Regions from separate parts of the Promicromonospora sp. NFX87 genome, predicted to be linked through region 2. Evidence: riboswitches for the same ligand, from Rfam matches in the RefSeq annotation. Region 2 holds a riboswitch; each other region holds the start of a gene.
The links. A riboswitch is a leader RNA that binds a small molecule or an ion and turns the genes downstream of it on or off. The one in region 2 is predicted to bind cyclic di-AMP.

Region 1 (3,734 bases), 720 kb from region 2:
CATCATGGGTTTCTTTGCGTTTCTCATCCTTGGGCTGATCGCCGGCGTGATCGCCCGTATCGTCATCCCGGGCAAGCAGCCGGGTGGCTTCTGGCTCACGCTGCTCCTCGGTGTGCTCGGCGCCATGCTCGGCGGCTGGCTCGGCGGGCTCATCTTCAACGTCAGCCTGGACGAGTTCTGGTCGTGGGAGAGCTGGCTCTTCTCGGTGATCGGCGCGATCATCGTGATCCTGATCGTCCAGGCGATCTTCGGCCGCCGCAAGACCGCCTGATCGCAGCACACCGCGGCCGCGCCGCCATCCTCGTCCTTCTGACGTCGGTGGTCGGCGCGGCCGCGGTCGCGTGTACGGGCGGCGGCGCGCCGCCGTCCGCGAAGGGCCCGGTGCCCGACGACGTCGCCTCCCACCTCAGCGTCGAGGTGGCGCAGGGCCGTGAGCAGTACGCCAAACGGGAGATCCGGCTCGAGGTCACCAACGACTCCGGCGAGACGTTGACGCTCCTCTCCGGGGCCCTGCGGACCGAGCAGTTCGGGCCGTCACACCTCACCAAGGAGGGGCGCACCCTCGTGCTGCGGCCGGGCGCCACGCGCGCCGTCTTCGTGGGGCTGGGCCAGGCGAGGTGCGCGGACCTGGCGGTGGTTGAGGAGGCCGCTGCGCCGTCCGCCACGATCACGCTCGCCCTCGGCGAGGGCGACGACCTGGGCCCGGCGACCGACGTCGCCGTCGACGAGGTGGACGATCCCGTCGGGCACCTCGCCCGGAACCACGCGGTGGACTGCTCGGCAGCGGCGGTAGCGGCCGGAGCCGACCTCACCGTCGACGCCGACGTCCCCGTCGAGACCCGCGACGGTGAGCTGACCGCTCTGGTCACCCTGCGGATCGAGCGGGTCGACGGCGGCCCGGAGGTCACGCTCGACCGGATCGCCGGGACGACCCTGATGACGAATGCGGACCCAGGCGGCGACGCTTCGGGCTGGGTCGGCCCGGACCTGGCGGGACAGGGGGCCGGCGAGGTGGTCCTGGCCGTGGTGCCCGCCCGCTGCGACGTCCATGCGGTGGCCGAGGACAAGCGGGGCACGTTCCTGCCGGTCTCCGCGCGCGTCGGCGGCGTCCGGCAGGAGCCGGTCTACGTGCCGATGCCCGACACCGCGCGCTCCGACTTCTACGCCTTCGTCGCGGACTACTGCGACTGGCCGGAGTGAACGGTCCGGACACGCGAGAGGCGCCGCCTCCGGCGTCGGGCGGAAACCCGGCGCGGAGGCGACGCCTCGCGATGTACTGCGGTACCGCGGCCTCGGCTCAGGCTCTCCGGCTCAGACGACGCGGATGAACGTCGGGCTGTTCTGCCACATCTCGGTGTAGCGCACCGGCATGCCGGCGGCCCAGGCCTCGATGATCATGCCGTCGCCCGCGTACAGGGCCACGTGGCCCGGCGTCCAGACGATGTCGCCGGGCTCCGGGTAGGTGACCTGGTAGCCGGAGCTCAGCATCGCGCCGGACGAGTGCGGCAGGTTCACGCCGAGCTGCGCGTACACGTACTGGATGAGGCCGGAGCAGTCCATGCCCTCGGCCGGCGAGTTACCGCCCAGCACGTACGTGATGCCGAGGTAGTTGAAAGCGACGTTGATGGCCTGCTCGCCGACCGGGACCGGGTCCGGCGCGTCGACCGAGACCACGGCGGGGCCGTCGCCCTTCTTGCCGTCGGCGCCCGAGGAGGTGCCCAGGGCTTCCATCTCGATCGGCATCTTCGCGTCGGACGGGACCGTGACGGTGGGGGCCGCGGCGACTGCCTGCTTGGCCACCGCGGTGAGGGAGTGCAGGTCGACCGTGTTCAGCTTGGCGGACTTCACGTCGGTCTTCAGATCCATGGCGGGGGCCGCGTGGGCCGTCGTCGCGATGGTCGAGATCAGGACGCCACCGGCTGCTGCGGCGATGGCTCCTCGGCGGGCTACGGTGCCTGCGTTCTCTGTGGCGGTACGAGCAAGGATGCTCAGCGGTGTCATGGCCGGGCGGCTGTCACGATGCCGTCCGCGAAGGGAGTTCGTCACCTAAATGTCTCCTGTACCGCCTGCGAGGTCAGCTGTCGGGTTCGGGTAGGAGTACACACCCGGCCGCACGGCTACTGGGGGGTTCCGTCCGGCTTCACCCCGAGGGCGACGATGGTGCTGTCGCCCGGGAAGGTGGGTCCCCCGCTCCTGTCTCGAACGTCTGGTCATGAACCGGTGACAGGATTCGGCGTCCGGTTCACGGCCCCACCGATGTGGTGGGGCAGAAGTCAACGTACACACCTTCCCCAGAAAAGTCACGATCGGGTTACGCATTCCGGTCTCACCCGCCGAAGGCACAGATTTGCGCCGTTCCGGTCTTCATAGGCTATGACCGACATCACATACATCGGCTACCGTTCGGCGGCATGGGTGAAAGCGCATATCGCGTCTCCGCCTGGTGGGTGCTTCCCATCAGTGCCGTCGTCTGGTGGGTGTGCGGGTTTCTGCCCTGGCTCCTGCAGGCGTTGTACGAGGTCATAGGCCTTACTGAGGCTTCGACAGTGCGCTCAACCGCATTCCTGCCGCTCCCGTTCACCGCCGACGACGCAGTGGTCGGCCTGGTCGTCATGGCGCTGATCGGCGGTCTTCTCGGCGGCCTCACGGCGGGCATCCCGGCTTCGGCAAGGGCGGGTGCCGCTGCCGCGACGACGGGCACCCTGCTCGCCATGTCCGCGGCGGGCGGTGCCTCGTGCCTGCTCGCGATCCGCGGCAGTGCTCCCGGAGACGCCGCGCCGCTCGGGATGCTCGTCGTCACCGTCGCTGCCGGGGTCGTAGGGCTGGCGGCCGGCCTCCTGGTGGCCCTGGGCCCGGCCGTCCTGCGCGGGCCTGCCCTGGCCCTGCCCGTCGTGCTCCTGGACGGCTGGCTGTGGGGTCTGGTGCCGGGCAACCTGGTGTCCCCCACCGGAACGTGGTGGATCTTCGCGGTGGCGCTCGGCGTGGCGTTCGGCCTCGCGGTGGACAGCCGGCCGCTCGAGCTGCTCGGCTGGCTGCCGACCGCGGGCATCGTGTGGGTGCTGCAGGCCGCCGGGCCGGCCCTCCTGGCCGTGCAGGAGAACATCTGGCCGGGCTCCGCGCTCACGGAGAACCCGCTGTCCGCGGCGGCGATCGTGGCGCACGAGCTAGCCTCGGCGGCCATGGTGCCCGACGCGCACCAGCTCGGCGCCTGGGTGGTCGCCCTGCTGCTCGGTGCGGCGATCGCGGCGCTCCGGCTCTCCCGGGAGGCTGTGGACGAGGACGAGCTGTCCGAGGCCTGGGCCTGAGGCGGCAGCCCGCGACCCTGCTGATTGCGGGCGTGTAAATTTTCACCCGCTGTGCCTTGCTCGCCCTGTTCGGCGCGTGTCCGGTCCCCATAGGTTTGTCCGAGTTCGGGGGTATCCGGCCCACGAGCAGACACAGGGGGCACACATGAACAGGAAGTCACTCGTCGGCGCCGCCACCTCCGCGGCCCTCGCCGTGGCGGTGCTCGTCGCCGTGGCACCCGGTGCACAGGCCGCTACCAACGACCCCCTCCGGGACAAGCAGTGGGGCCTGGACCAGATCAACGCCGAGGCCGCCTGGTCGGCCGGCACGGGTGAGGGTGCGGTGGTGGCCGTCGTCGACACGGGCGTCGACTTCGACCAGCCGGACCTCGTCGGCCAGCTCCTGCCCGGTGCCACCTTCTCCGGCTGCGCGGACGTCCGTCCGTGCGG
Region 2 (3,734 bases):
CTCGTTGTGCGGGGTGGCGTAGGTGTCGACGTCGGCGGCGGGCTCGAGGTAGGCGACGGCGCCGGGCTCCGCCGAGATCACCTGGGAGGGCTCGAGGAACGGGGCGCGCGACGTCGCCGCGGCGAACTTGCCGCCGAACTCGCCGAACGCTGCGTGCTGCACCTTGCGCTCCACGAGGCACAGGGTGGCGACGTCCCAGAACGCGGTGGCGCCGCCGTTGCCCAGCACCACCTCGTAGCCGTCGGGCGCGCCGAGCAGCTCCGTGACACCCTCACGAATGCGGTGCACCAGGTTCTTCACGGGCGTCCGCCGGTGTGACGTGCCGAGAACGTGCGCGTTCGCCACGAGATGATCCACCTGACCCGGGCGCACCTTGGAGGGGCCGGAGCCGAATCGGCCGTCGGCGGGCAGCAGGTGTGGCGGGATTGTCAGTGGCACAGAACTAGACTAGAACCTGGGCCGACGCCCGGGCCGCACGTGTCCAGGGCGACTGGGCGGCTGTGCGCATGACGGGAGCTGACGTGACGGATCTGATCGACACCACCGAGATGTATCTCAAGACGATCTACGAGCTCGACGAGGAGGGCATCACGCCCTTGCGCGCGCGCATCGCGGAACGGCTGGGGCACTCAGGCCCGACGGTGTCGCAGACCGTCGCACGTATGGAGCGCGACGGCCTCGTGATCGTGACGGGCGACCGGCACCTCGAGCTCACCGAGCTGGGCCACGACAAGGCGATGCGCGTGATGCGCAAGCACCGCCTCGCGGAGCGGCTGCTGACCGACGTCATCAAGCTCGACTGGGAGCACGTGCACGTCGAGGCCTGTCGCTGGGAGCACGTGATGAGCGACCTGGTGGAGAAGCGCCTCGTGGGCCTGCTCGACCACCCGCACCACGACCCGTACGGCAACCCGATCCCCGGCCTCTCGGAGCTCGGCGAGGAGTACACCGACGTACCGTTCCTGACCGGCGTGATCTCGCTGCCGTCCGCGTTCGAGGCGGCGGCGAAGAAGGGCGTCAAGGGCGAGCCGCTCGCGGCGTCGCTCACCCGTATCGCGGAGCCGCTGCAGACGGACATCGAGCTGCTCGCTCGCCTGTCCGAGGCCGGCCTGGTGCCCGGCTCCCGCATCACCGCGGAGCACAGCGGCGGGACCTACACGGTGGCCGTCGACGGCGCGGGTACGGCGCTCGAGCTCGGCGAGGACGTGGCCCGCCACCTCTTCGTCGCGACGGCCTGAGACAGGCCTCGCGGGGCCTTCGGCTGGCCGGTCTGCCGTCCGGTCGCTCCCCAGCCGCCGTCCAGTTTGTCGGAAAAGCGAAAACCCTCTCGCGACACGCTCTGGCAGTCGTTGCCGGAACGTGACATCGAGGGTGAGGTCCGGTACGTTCGGACCGCTCCCACGGAGTTATTCGTGGGGGTCCTCGGACGGACGCCGAACTCTGTCACCGGCCGGGGCCCCAAGACGACCGCATGACAGAGGCGGGGGACCCACCAACGGGCGCCAGGGCGCGTCCTCGGGGTGAAGCCGGGTATTCCTTCGGGATGCTCGGCCGGGTGATTTCTCCCACCCGAACCCGACAGCTGACCTCGAAGGCGTTCAAGGAGAGGTACTACGTGACTGCACGTACGACTCGCGCTCGCCATCGGGCTGCGCGACGACCAGTGACTCCGTTCACCGAACTTGCTCAGAACGCCGCAGTAGGCCGCCGCACCGCGGTCGCAGCCGCTGGTGGCGCGCTCCTCGTCTCGACCTTCGGTGGCGCGCTGGTCGCCCAGGCTGCTCCGGTGGAGACCGGCCACGCGAAGATGAACTCGGTCGACCTCAACGCGCTGGCGACGCAGGCCCGTGAGGCGCTCTCCAACGCACCCGTCGTGTCGGTGGCACCCGACGCAGAGCTCAACGTCGAGAAGTCCGCGGTCTCCGTGGTCTCCGCCGCCGAGAACGAGGACTACCAGGCGGAGCTCGCCGCGAACGAGGCGGAGGAGGCAGCCGAGGCTGCCGCCGCCGAGGCTGCTGAGGCCGCCGAGGCAGCCGCCAGCACCGTCTCCAGCTCGGTCGACATCCCCGCGTCGGCGATCGGCAACTCCGTGATCTCGATCGCGAGCCGCTACATCGGCGTGCCGTACGTCTCCGGTGGCGCCAGCCCGAGCGGCATGGACTGCTCCGGCTTCACGCAGTACGTCTTCGGGCAGCTCGGTATCAGCCTGCCCCACTCGTCGTCGGCCCAGGCCGGTTACGGCACCCAGGTGCCGGCGTCCGAGGCTCAGCCGGGCGACCTGATGTGGACCCCCGGGCACGTCTCGATCTACGCCGGTGGCAACACGATGATCGACGCGTCCAAGCCGGGCACCGTCGTCGACTTCCGCACCATCTGGCAGTCGAACCCCACGTTCATCCGCCTGGGCTGATCCCAGCCACGTAGTACCGCAAGCATAGATTCGCGAAGTAGAGCGCCTGTCCGAAATTCCCTGGTGTCGCCAGGGAGACCCGGACAGGCGCTCTACTTCGCGAATCTTTGTTTTGCCACCGGTCACCCATAACGCGCGCACCGCCGGTAGCGTTGGACTGCAATGGTGCTTGGGCGAAGAGAGGTCTTGCGATGACGCGATCCGAGGTCGTACTGGTCGGGGTGGACGGATCGGCCGCGAGCCTGCACGCGCTGGACTGGGCCACCGCCTACGCGCACCGCGTGGGCTGGGCGCTGCACATCGTCTGCAGCTATTCGCTGCCGTCCTTCACGGCCGCGTCGCTCGACGGCGGATACGCCGCCCTCGACGACACGACCATCCAGGAGGGCGCCAAGTCGGTCCTCGCCGAGGCGGAGGCGCGCGTGGCCGACGCCGGCGTGCGCGCCACGACCGAGGTCGCGACCGGCGACGCGGCGGGCGTGCTCGTGGAGCTGTCCGGCGATTACGGGCTGGCCGTCGTCGGCACGCGCGGCCGGGGCGGGTTCACGGAGCGGCTGCTGGGCACGGTGTCGTCCGCACTGCCCGCGCACGCGCGGTGCCCGGTCGTCGTGGTCCCGCTGCGCGCCGAGGCGAACCGGGGCGTCTCCTGGAGCCAGCCCGGCTCCGGGCCGGGAGCGGACGCCGAGACGAGCACGACGGCAGCGGCAGCCGAGATCCGGGAGGTGCGCCGCATCGTCGTCGGTGTGGACGGGTCGCCGCAGGCCGAGCGGGCGCTGCAGCACGCGATCCTCCAGGCGAACGCGTGGGGCGCGGAGCTGACCGCCGTCACCGGCGTGCCCGTGGGGAACAGCGGGATGCTCGCGTGGCTGCCGTCGAACATCGACCGGGAGCAGGTGCTCGCCGACATCGGGGCCGGCATGGACGTCCTGGTCGACAAGTACGAGGCGCAGAACCCCGGCCTGCGGATCCGGCGGATCGTGCTGGACGGTACCGGCGCGGAGCTGCTGACGGAGTTCTCGACGGCGTCGGACCTGGTGGTCCTGGGGTCGCGCGGGCGGGGTGGGTTCCGCGGGCTGCTGCTGGGCTCCACGAGCCAGGCGGTGCTGCACCACGCGGCGTGCCCCGTGCTCGTGGTCAACAAGCACTGCACGGACTGACGCCCGACCGTTGGTCGAGCTTGTCGAGACCGGTCTCGACAAGCTCGACCAACGCTGGAGCGGGTCCTACTTGGTCGCGGCCTCGGCGGCGGCCAGGAGGACGCAGGTCGCCACGCCGTCCATCGCCGTGCGCACCTCGTCCAGCGGGGGCATCGACGGCGCGAGGC
Region 3 (3,734 bases), 2.6 Mb from region 2:
GGCGAGCTGTGACCGCCGTCACACCTCTCGCGGTCACATCTCTCTGAGCTGAGGAGTCTCTTCCACATCGGGCGCACCACGCGCCCCCTGTGGAAGGAATCCCATGACCTCAGCGATCGAGAACCTCCGGCGCGACTTCGGCGGCGACGTCATCGAGCCGGGCGCGGCAGAGTACGAGGCGGTGAGCCGCGCGAAGCTGGTCGCGGGCAGCCCGGCCTTCGTCCTGCGCCCCAAGACGGTCGGCGACGTGCAGACGGCCGTCCGGTTCGCCGCCGGATCAGGGCTGACGCTCTCCGTGCGCGGCGGCGGCCACAGCTTTCCCGGCTTCGGCACCAACGACGGCGGCATCGTGATCGACCTGAGCGGGCTCGCCGACGTCGAGGTGATCGACGAGGACCGCCGTCTCGTCCGGGTGGGCGGCGGCGCGACCTGGGGCCAGGTGGCCGAGGCGCTGGCGCCGCACGGCCTCGCGATCTCCTCCGGCGACACCAGGAGCGTCGGGGTCGGCGGGCTGACGCTGAGCGGCGGCATCGGCTGGAAGGTCCGCAAGCACGGCCTGACGCTCGACCACCTGGTGGCCGCGCAGCTGGTCACCGCCGACGGCGTGGTCGTGCCCGCGAGCGCCGAGGAGAACCCCGAGCTGTTCTGGGCGGTCCGCGGGGGCGGCGGCAACCTCGGCGTCGTGACCTCCTTCGAGTTCGTGGCCCACCCGACGACAGCGGTCTTCTTCGGCAAGATCACGTTCCCCGCCGCGGAGACCGCCGTCGTGCTCCAGGGCTGGGCGGACCACCTCCGCACGGCGCCCGAGGAGCTCACCTCGATCGCGAACGTGGCCAACCCGTTCGCGGGCGGCCCGGAGGCGCCGCTCGAGATCCATGTGGCGTTCGACGGCGACGACCCGGAGCTCGCGGCCAGGGCGCTCGACCCGATCCGCCGGCTCGGGACGGTGCTGGAGGACGACGTCGCGCCGCACGCCTACGCCGACATCCTCGTGGAGGGCGCGGCGCTGCCGCCGGGTCTCGAACTGCTGGGCCACAGCGGCTTCGTCGAGCGGGAGTCGGTGCCCGACGTGCTGCGGATCCTCGCCGAGGTCGGGACGTCGGCGGGTGCGCCGTCGATAGCGGTCCGCAGCGTCGGTGGCGCGGTGTCGCGAGTCCCTGACGACGCGACGGCGTACGCGCACCGCAGTGCGGAGCTGCTGGTCGCGACGGTGGCCGGTGGCCCGAAGCCCGTGATCGAGGCCGCCCGTCCTGGCCTCGCGGCGATCTGGGCCAGGCTCGCGCCGCACGTCAACGGCGCCTACTCGAACTTCCTCGGGACCACCACCGCGGACGACGTCGCGGCGGTCTATCCGGCGGGAACCTACGAGCGACTTGCCACGGTGAAGCGGAAATACGACCCGAGCAACCTGTTTGCCCGGAATCACAACGTTCCCCCGGCGGCGGAGTGATCTACCTCATAGGGACAATTCGGGTCAAGTAGGACGCGATCTGGCCCGTGAGCCGTGATGCGATTGTGACTTTGCGGCCGGACGGGGTTAGCGTCGCTCCGGTTCGCGGGAAGTCCGCGGGCACTCGAGGTGGGCGCCGAGCCCTGTCACCTCCTCGAGACTGCACAGACAAAAGACAGGGACGGGGGAACCAGGTAAGCGGGCACCGAGACGGTGTCCTTGGGGTGAAGCCGCACCGGTAGTACGCGGCCGGGTCATTCTCCGATCCGAATCCGACAGCTCACCTCGTAGGCGTCAGGAGAAGCTCTTGACTACTCGCACGCCTGGGCGCCACCGTGCTGCCCGCAGACCGATCACCCCGCTGACTCCCCTCTCCCGTGCCGCGGCGCGGGGCATCTCAGGTGCCGCCCGCCGCGGCGCACTCGTCGTCGCCGGCTCCGGCCTGGCGGTCTCCCTGCTCAGCGTTCCCGCGGACGCCGCGCCGGTGGCCGACAACAGCCCGTCCACCGCCGAGCTCGACCTCCTGAACAAGACGTCGCAGGGCTCGGTCGCCGAGGCCGTGGTGGTCGAGGCCGTGAACACCGCACCCGCCGTGCAGGTAGCCGCCGACAGCAAGTTCACGCTGGAGACGGGCACCATCGAGGTGACCCCCGCCCCGGAACCCGAGCCCGAGCCGGTCGTCGAGGAGGTCGTCGAGACCGCCGCGCCCGTCGAGCAGGCCGCCCCGGCCTCCGCCGGAGGGTCCGAGATCGTGTCGATCGCCATGCAGTACCTCGGTGTGCCGTACGTCTGGGCCGGCTCGACGCCCGCCGGGTTCGACTGCTCCGGGTTCACGTCGTACGTCTACGCGCAGATCGGCATCGACCTGCCGCACTCCTCGGCGGAGCAGCGCTACGCCGGCACGCCGGTCTCGCAGGCCGAGGCCCAGCCGGGCGACCTCATCTGGAGCCCCGGCCACGTCGCGATCTACGCGGGCGACGGCATGCAGGTCGAGGCGCCGGTCCCCGGCCAGACCGTGCGCTACACGGAGATCTGGCAGAACAGCCCGACCTTCATCCGCGTCGGCTGACGTCCGCGCCGGCTGAACCCAGCCACCCGAGGGGCCCGCACCACATCGGTGCGGGCCTCTCGTGCGTGTCACCGGCAGGTGGCAGGATCGCCACCATGAGCGTCCCCACGGCGGTCGAGACCAACGCCCTCAACACGATCGACGAGTCCGAGCGGCACGGCGCGCCCCGCAGCCTGTTCTGGCCCTGGTTCGGGGCCAACGTGTCCGTGCTCGGACTCGGCTACGGCTCCTACCTGCTCGGCTTCGGTGTCTCGTTCTGGCAGGCGACGGTGATCGGCGCGTTCGGCATCGTGGTGTCGTTCCTCTTCTGCGGGTTCATCTCGCTGGCGGGCAAGCGCGGTTCGGCGCCCACCATGGTGCTGTCCCGCGCGGCGTTCGGGGTGCGCGGCAACAAGCTGCCCTCCCTGCTGTCCTGGATCCTCACCGTCGGCTGGGAGACGGTGCTCGTGGCCCTTGCCACGCTCGCGACCTCGACCGTGCTCGGGGCGCTCGGCTGGGGCGGCGGAACCGTCACCAAGATCGTGGCCCTCGTGGTCGTGGCGAGCATCGTCGTGGCCGCAGGCGTCTTCGGGTTCGACCTCGTGATGCGGCTGCAGGTGATCATCACCGTGCTGACCGCCGTGCTCACCGTCGTCTACATCATCCTGGTGGCCGACCACGTCGACTGGGCCACCGTCGCCGCGATCCCCGCCGGCGGCGCACCGCAGGTGATCGGCGGTCTCGTGTTCATGATGACCGGGTTCGGCCTGGGCTGGGTCAACATGGCCGCCGACTACTCGCGCTACCTGCCCCGCTCCGCCTCCGGCCCGCGGATCGTCGGCTGGACCACGCTGGGCGCCTCACTGGCCCCCGTGGTGCTGCTCGTGTTCGGCCTGCTGCTCGCCGGCTCGGACCCCGACCTGAACGCGGCGATCGGCGCCGACCCGATCGGCGCCCTGTCCACGCTCCTGCCCACGTGGTTCCTCATCCCGTTCGTCGTGGTGGCCCTGGCCGGGCTGATCGGCGGCGCGGCGCTCGACATCTACTCCTCAGGCCTCGCACTGCTGTCCCTGGGCCTGCCCGCCCCGCGCTGGGTCGCCGCCGCCATCGACGGCGGGCTCATGGTGATCGGCGCGATCTACGTCGTGTTCGTCGCGGACTCGTTCATCGGCCCCTTCCAGGGCTTCCTCATCACGCTGGGCGTACCCGTCGCCGCGTGGTGCGGCGTGCTGCTCG
Region 4 (3,734 bases), 700 kb from region 2:
CGATCGGCTCGGCGAGCACGGAGTCGAGGGAGGCGAGCGTGGCCCGGAGCGCCCGCTCACGGGCGACGTCGGGCTCGGTGCGGAAGAGCCGTGCCGGCATGTGCAGCCCGAACAGCGTGATGGTCTGCGCGTCCGTCTTGGCGAGCTCCGGCCCGAGGATCGTCCGGTCGGTGAGCGTGTGGCAGTAGATCTCGCTGGGCGGCAGGTCGGGGATGCGCCCGGCGGCGGCCTGCGCGTGCGCTGCCTGGAGCTGGGTCAGGGACTCGTTGACGTGCAGGGTCCCGCTGAACGCGGCGACGGGGTCGACGTCGTCGCGCAGCCTGGGCAGTCGGGTCAGCAGCATGTTCACCTTGAGCTGGGCGCCCTCGGGGCGGTCGGCAGTCGTCGAGGCGTCGCCGCCCAGCAGCCGGTCCAGCTCCGCCGGGGCGCACGCCGCGAGCACGTGGCCGGCCGTGACGCCCTGGGTGCGCCCGTCGGCGTCGGTCCAGGCGACCTCCGCGCCGGAGGCGCCGGGTGCACCTGGATCGACGGCGGTGACCGTCGCCGAGGTGACTATCGTCGCGCCGGCGGCCACCGCGGCGTCGCGCAGGGCGCCCGAGACGGCGCCCATGCCGCCCACCGGCACGTCCCAGTCGCCGGTCCCGTTGCCGATGACGTGGTAGAGAAAGCAGCGGTTCTGCCGCAGGGACGGCTCGTCGATGTCGGCGAACGTGCCGATCAGGCCGTCGGTGGCCGCGACCCCGCGGACCACGTCGTCGGCGAAGGTGCGGCGCAGCACCTCTCCGAGGGGCTCCTCGAAGAGCGCGCGCCAGGCCTCCTCGCCCACCCCGTCGACCACGAGGTCCCGGACCGCCGACCGCGGGAGCAGGGGTTCGGTGAGGGTCGGCGCGAGCCGGCGGGCCACCTCGGCGGTCATGGCGTAGAAGCGGCCCCAGGCCTCGAAGTCGGCGTCCGAACCGGTGAGCCGCCGGAACGAGGCGCGCGTGGCGACGTCGTCCTGGCTGTCGACGAGGAGGCCGCCGTCGGCCACCGGTGTGTACGAGGACCAGCGGCGGCGCTTCAGCCTGACGGGCAGGCCGAGCTCGTCGATCACCCGGCGAGGCAGGAGCGAGACGAGGTAGGAGTAGCGCGACAGCCGCGCGTCCACCCCGGCGAAGGGGCGGGCCGAGACGGCGGCGCCGCCCACGTGGTCCGCGCGTTCGAGGACCAGGACGGACCGGCCGCCACGGGCCGCATAGGCAGCCGCGGTGAGGCCGTTGTGACCCCCGCCCACCACCACGACGTCGTACCGGGATCGCATCGAATGGGTCATGGACGCCATAGTGGCATGGGGCACAGATTGCCAAGGACGTTCCATCACAGGTCGCTATGTGACCTAATCGTGACATTTGCGCGAGGGGCAGGTACGGTCGATCTCGCCTCTCCAGCAACGGGGAGGTCCAGGCCCGGACGCCGAACCCTGTCACCGGACCTTGGCAGCCAGAACCGTGACAGGGGCGGGGGAACCAGGTAAGCGGGCACGTGAGTGTCCTTGGGGTGAAGCCTCCTTGTGAGGCCGGGTGAATCGCTCTCCCATCCGAACCCGACAGCTCACTTCGTAGGCGTCCGAGGAGATCACTGGTGACCGTACTCACCGACCGCACGCACGACTGGGCGGACGACCAGGCAAGCCGTTCCAGCAACCGGGGCAGGCACCGCGCCGACGGCCCCGCACTCACCCCCTTCACCGCACTGACCCAGACCGCAGCCGAGAACGCTGCCCGGACCGGCGCCATCGCGGTCGTCACGTCCGGCATGCTGGCGTCGGTGTTCACCCAGACCGCCCACTCCGCGCCCGCCGAGACGCACACGCAGGCCGCGCTCGCGAACGCCACGCCGGTCAGCAACACCATCAGCAACAACACGATCAGCAACACGGTCGACTCGACCGTCCGCGCCGGGTTCGCCGAGAACCTGGTGACCAAGGTCAAGGTCACCCAGGACGCCGACTTCTACGCCGAGCGCGGACGCGTGTCCGTGACGCCGTACGCCGAGACCGAGGAAGGCATCGCCGAGGCAAAGGCCAAGGCTGAGGCCGAGGCTCGTGCCAAGGCGGAAGCCGAGGCGAAGGCGAAGGCCGAGGCTGAGGCAGCCGAAGCCGCCGCGGAGGCCGAGGCGGCCGCAGAGGCAGCGGCCGCTGCCGCCGCGGACTCGTCCGGGCTGGGCCAACAGGCCGTCAACCTCGCACTCGAGTACGTCGGTGTGCCCTACGTGTGGGGCGGAGCCTCCCCCAGCGGCTTCGACTGCTCAGGGCTCATCCAGTACGTCTACGGCCAGCTCGGTATCTCGATCCCCCACAGCTCGAGCGCGATCTCGACCATCGGGTACCAGGTCTCCGCCGCCTCGGCGCAGCCGGGCGACATCGTGTGGACGCCGGGCCACGTCGCCCTCTACGCGGGCGACGGCATGGTCGTCGAGGCCCAGCAGGAGGGCACCCCCGTGCAGTACGGCGAGATGTGGCAGAACAACCCGGTGTTCATCCGGGTGACGGGCTGACGCCTACCCCCGCCACTCCGCAGCACCGTTCCGGACCGCGAGGTGTGTCGCGCCAACCCCCTGGCGCGACACACCTCGTTCGTGTCCCGGGCTCGTCCGGTAACGTCCCGGGCGTGAAGATCCTCGTACCGGACGTGCCCTTCGACCTCGACTTCCCGGCCCTGCTGCCCGACGGCGGAGCCTCCTTCGCGCCCGGCGGCACCGACACCGTCGTCGCCTACGCGATGAACGAGCCGGTCCCCGAGGAGCACACCGACGCCGAGATGCTGGTCACCTGGTCGAGCCCGCCCAAGATCCTCGCCGACGCCGCCCTCCGGCTCCCCCGGCTGCGCTGGGTGCAGACCCTCTCCGCGGGGCCCGACGTCGCGCTGCGTGCCGGGTTCGCGCCCGACGTCGTCATCTCCTCCGGCCAGTCCCTGCACGACGACACGGTCACCGAGCACACCCTGGCGCTGGTCCTGGCGACGGTGCGCCGCATCGACGTCTCCCTCGCCGCGCAGCGGGAGCACCACTGGGCCAAGGAGATCGCGTTCGCCCAGGCCGACCCGGTCACCGGCCGCGAGTACACGCTCGACGGCGCACGCGTGACGATCTGGGGTTTCGGGTCGATCGCCCTGCGGCTGGCCCCGCTGCTGACCGCGCTCGGTGCGCGGGTCACCGGCGTCGCCTCGCGTGCGGGCGAGCGCTCCGGGTACCCCGTGGTGGGGCCGGACGGACTGGACGCCCTGCTCGCCGAGACCGACCTGCTCATCTCGCTGCTGCCCGCGATCCCCGCGACGCGGCACATCCTCGACGCCCGCCTGCTGGGTTTGCTGCCGCCGACTGCCCGGTTCGTGAACGTCGGCCGGGGTGCGACGGTGGACGAGGAAGCGCTCGCCGACGCGCTGCGGTCCGGGCGGCTCGCGGGAGCCGCGCTCGACGTCATGGAGACGGAGCCGCTGCCGGAGGACTCCCCGCTCTGGGACCTCCCGAACCTGATCCTCACGCCCCACGTGGCGGGTGGCCGGCCGCGCGGCGCCGCCCGCTTCCTCGCGGACCAGCTCACGGCCTGGCGCACGGGCGCGAAACTCCGCAACGTAGCCACGAGGTAGTGCCGCGAAGTAGAGCGGGTGTCCGGACACCCGCTCTACTTCAGCATCGGCCTGTTGTCGAGGTAGAGGGGGTGTCCGGACGCGTGCTCTACTTCGGCGATCTGGGGG

Region 1: linked by a shared signal. The riboswitch ahead of ACNYC2_RS27525 (C40 family peptidase) and the one ahead of ACNYC2_RS01670 (C40 family peptidase) in region 2 are both predicted to bind cyclic di-AMP.
Region 3: linked by a shared signal. The riboswitch ahead of ACNYC2_RS19390 (C40 family peptidase) and the one ahead of ACNYC2_RS01670 (C40 family peptidase) in region 2 are both predicted to bind cyclic di-AMP.
Region 4: linked by a shared signal. The riboswitch ahead of ACNYC2_RS04640 (C40 family peptidase) and the one ahead of ACNYC2_RS01670 (C40 family peptidase) in region 2 are both predicted to bind cyclic di-AMP.

The regions. Positions count from the first base shown of each region.
Region 1 covers NZ_CP183413.1:6,154,507-6,158,240, reverse strand. Annotated here, with positions in the region: gene ACNYC2_RS27535 (GlsB/YeaQ/YmgE family stress response membrane protein) at 5-271, shown strand; gene ACNYC2_RS27530 (hypothetical protein) at 319-1,200, shown strand; gene ACNYC2_RS27525 (C40 family peptidase) at 1,312-2,046, opposite strand; cyclic di-AMP (ydaO/yuaA leader) riboswitch at 2,049-2,246, opposite strand; gene ACNYC2_RS27520 (hypothetical protein) at 2,547-3,305, shown strand; gene ACNYC2_RS27515 (S8 family serine peptidase) at 3,451-3,734, shown strand, end outside.
Region 2 covers NZ_CP183413.1:346,513-350,246, forward strand. Annotated here, with positions in the region: gene serC (phosphoserine transaminase) at 1-432, opposite strand, end outside; gene ACNYC2_RS01665 (metal-dependent transcriptional regulator) at 522-1,238, shown strand; cyclic di-AMP (ydaO/yuaA leader) riboswitch at 1,422-1,613, shown strand; gene ACNYC2_RS01670 (C40 family peptidase) at 1,664-2,410, shown strand; gene ACNYC2_RS01675 (universal stress protein) at 2,602-3,567, shown strand; gene ACNYC2_RS01680 (aminotransferase class I/II-fold pyridoxal phosphate-dependent enzyme) at 3,634-3,734, opposite strand, start outside.
Region 3 covers NZ_CP183413.1:4,324,034-4,327,767, forward strand. Annotated here, with positions in the region: gene ACNYC2_RS19380 (substrate-binding domain-containing protein) at 1-12, shown strand, start outside; gene ACNYC2_RS19385 (FAD-binding oxidoreductase) at 104-1,450, shown strand; cyclic di-AMP (ydaO/yuaA leader) riboswitch at 1,575-1,758, shown strand; gene ACNYC2_RS19390 (C40 family peptidase) at 1,758-2,519, shown strand; gene ACNYC2_RS19395 (purine-cytosine permease family protein) at 2,615-3,734, shown strand, end outside.
Region 4 covers NZ_CP183413.1:1,049,155-1,052,888, reverse strand. Annotated here, with positions in the region: gene ACNYC2_RS04645 (phytoene desaturase family protein) at 1-1,321, opposite strand, end outside; cyclic di-AMP (ydaO/yuaA leader) riboswitch at 1,468-1,617, shown strand; gene ACNYC2_RS04640 (C40 family peptidase) at 1,621-2,535, shown strand; gene ACNYC2_RS04635 (NAD(P)-dependent oxidoreductase) at 2,649-3,626, shown strand; gene mutM (bifunctional DNA-formamidopyrimidine glycosylase/DNA-(apurinic or apyrimidinic site) lyase) at 3,715-3,734, opposite strand, start outside.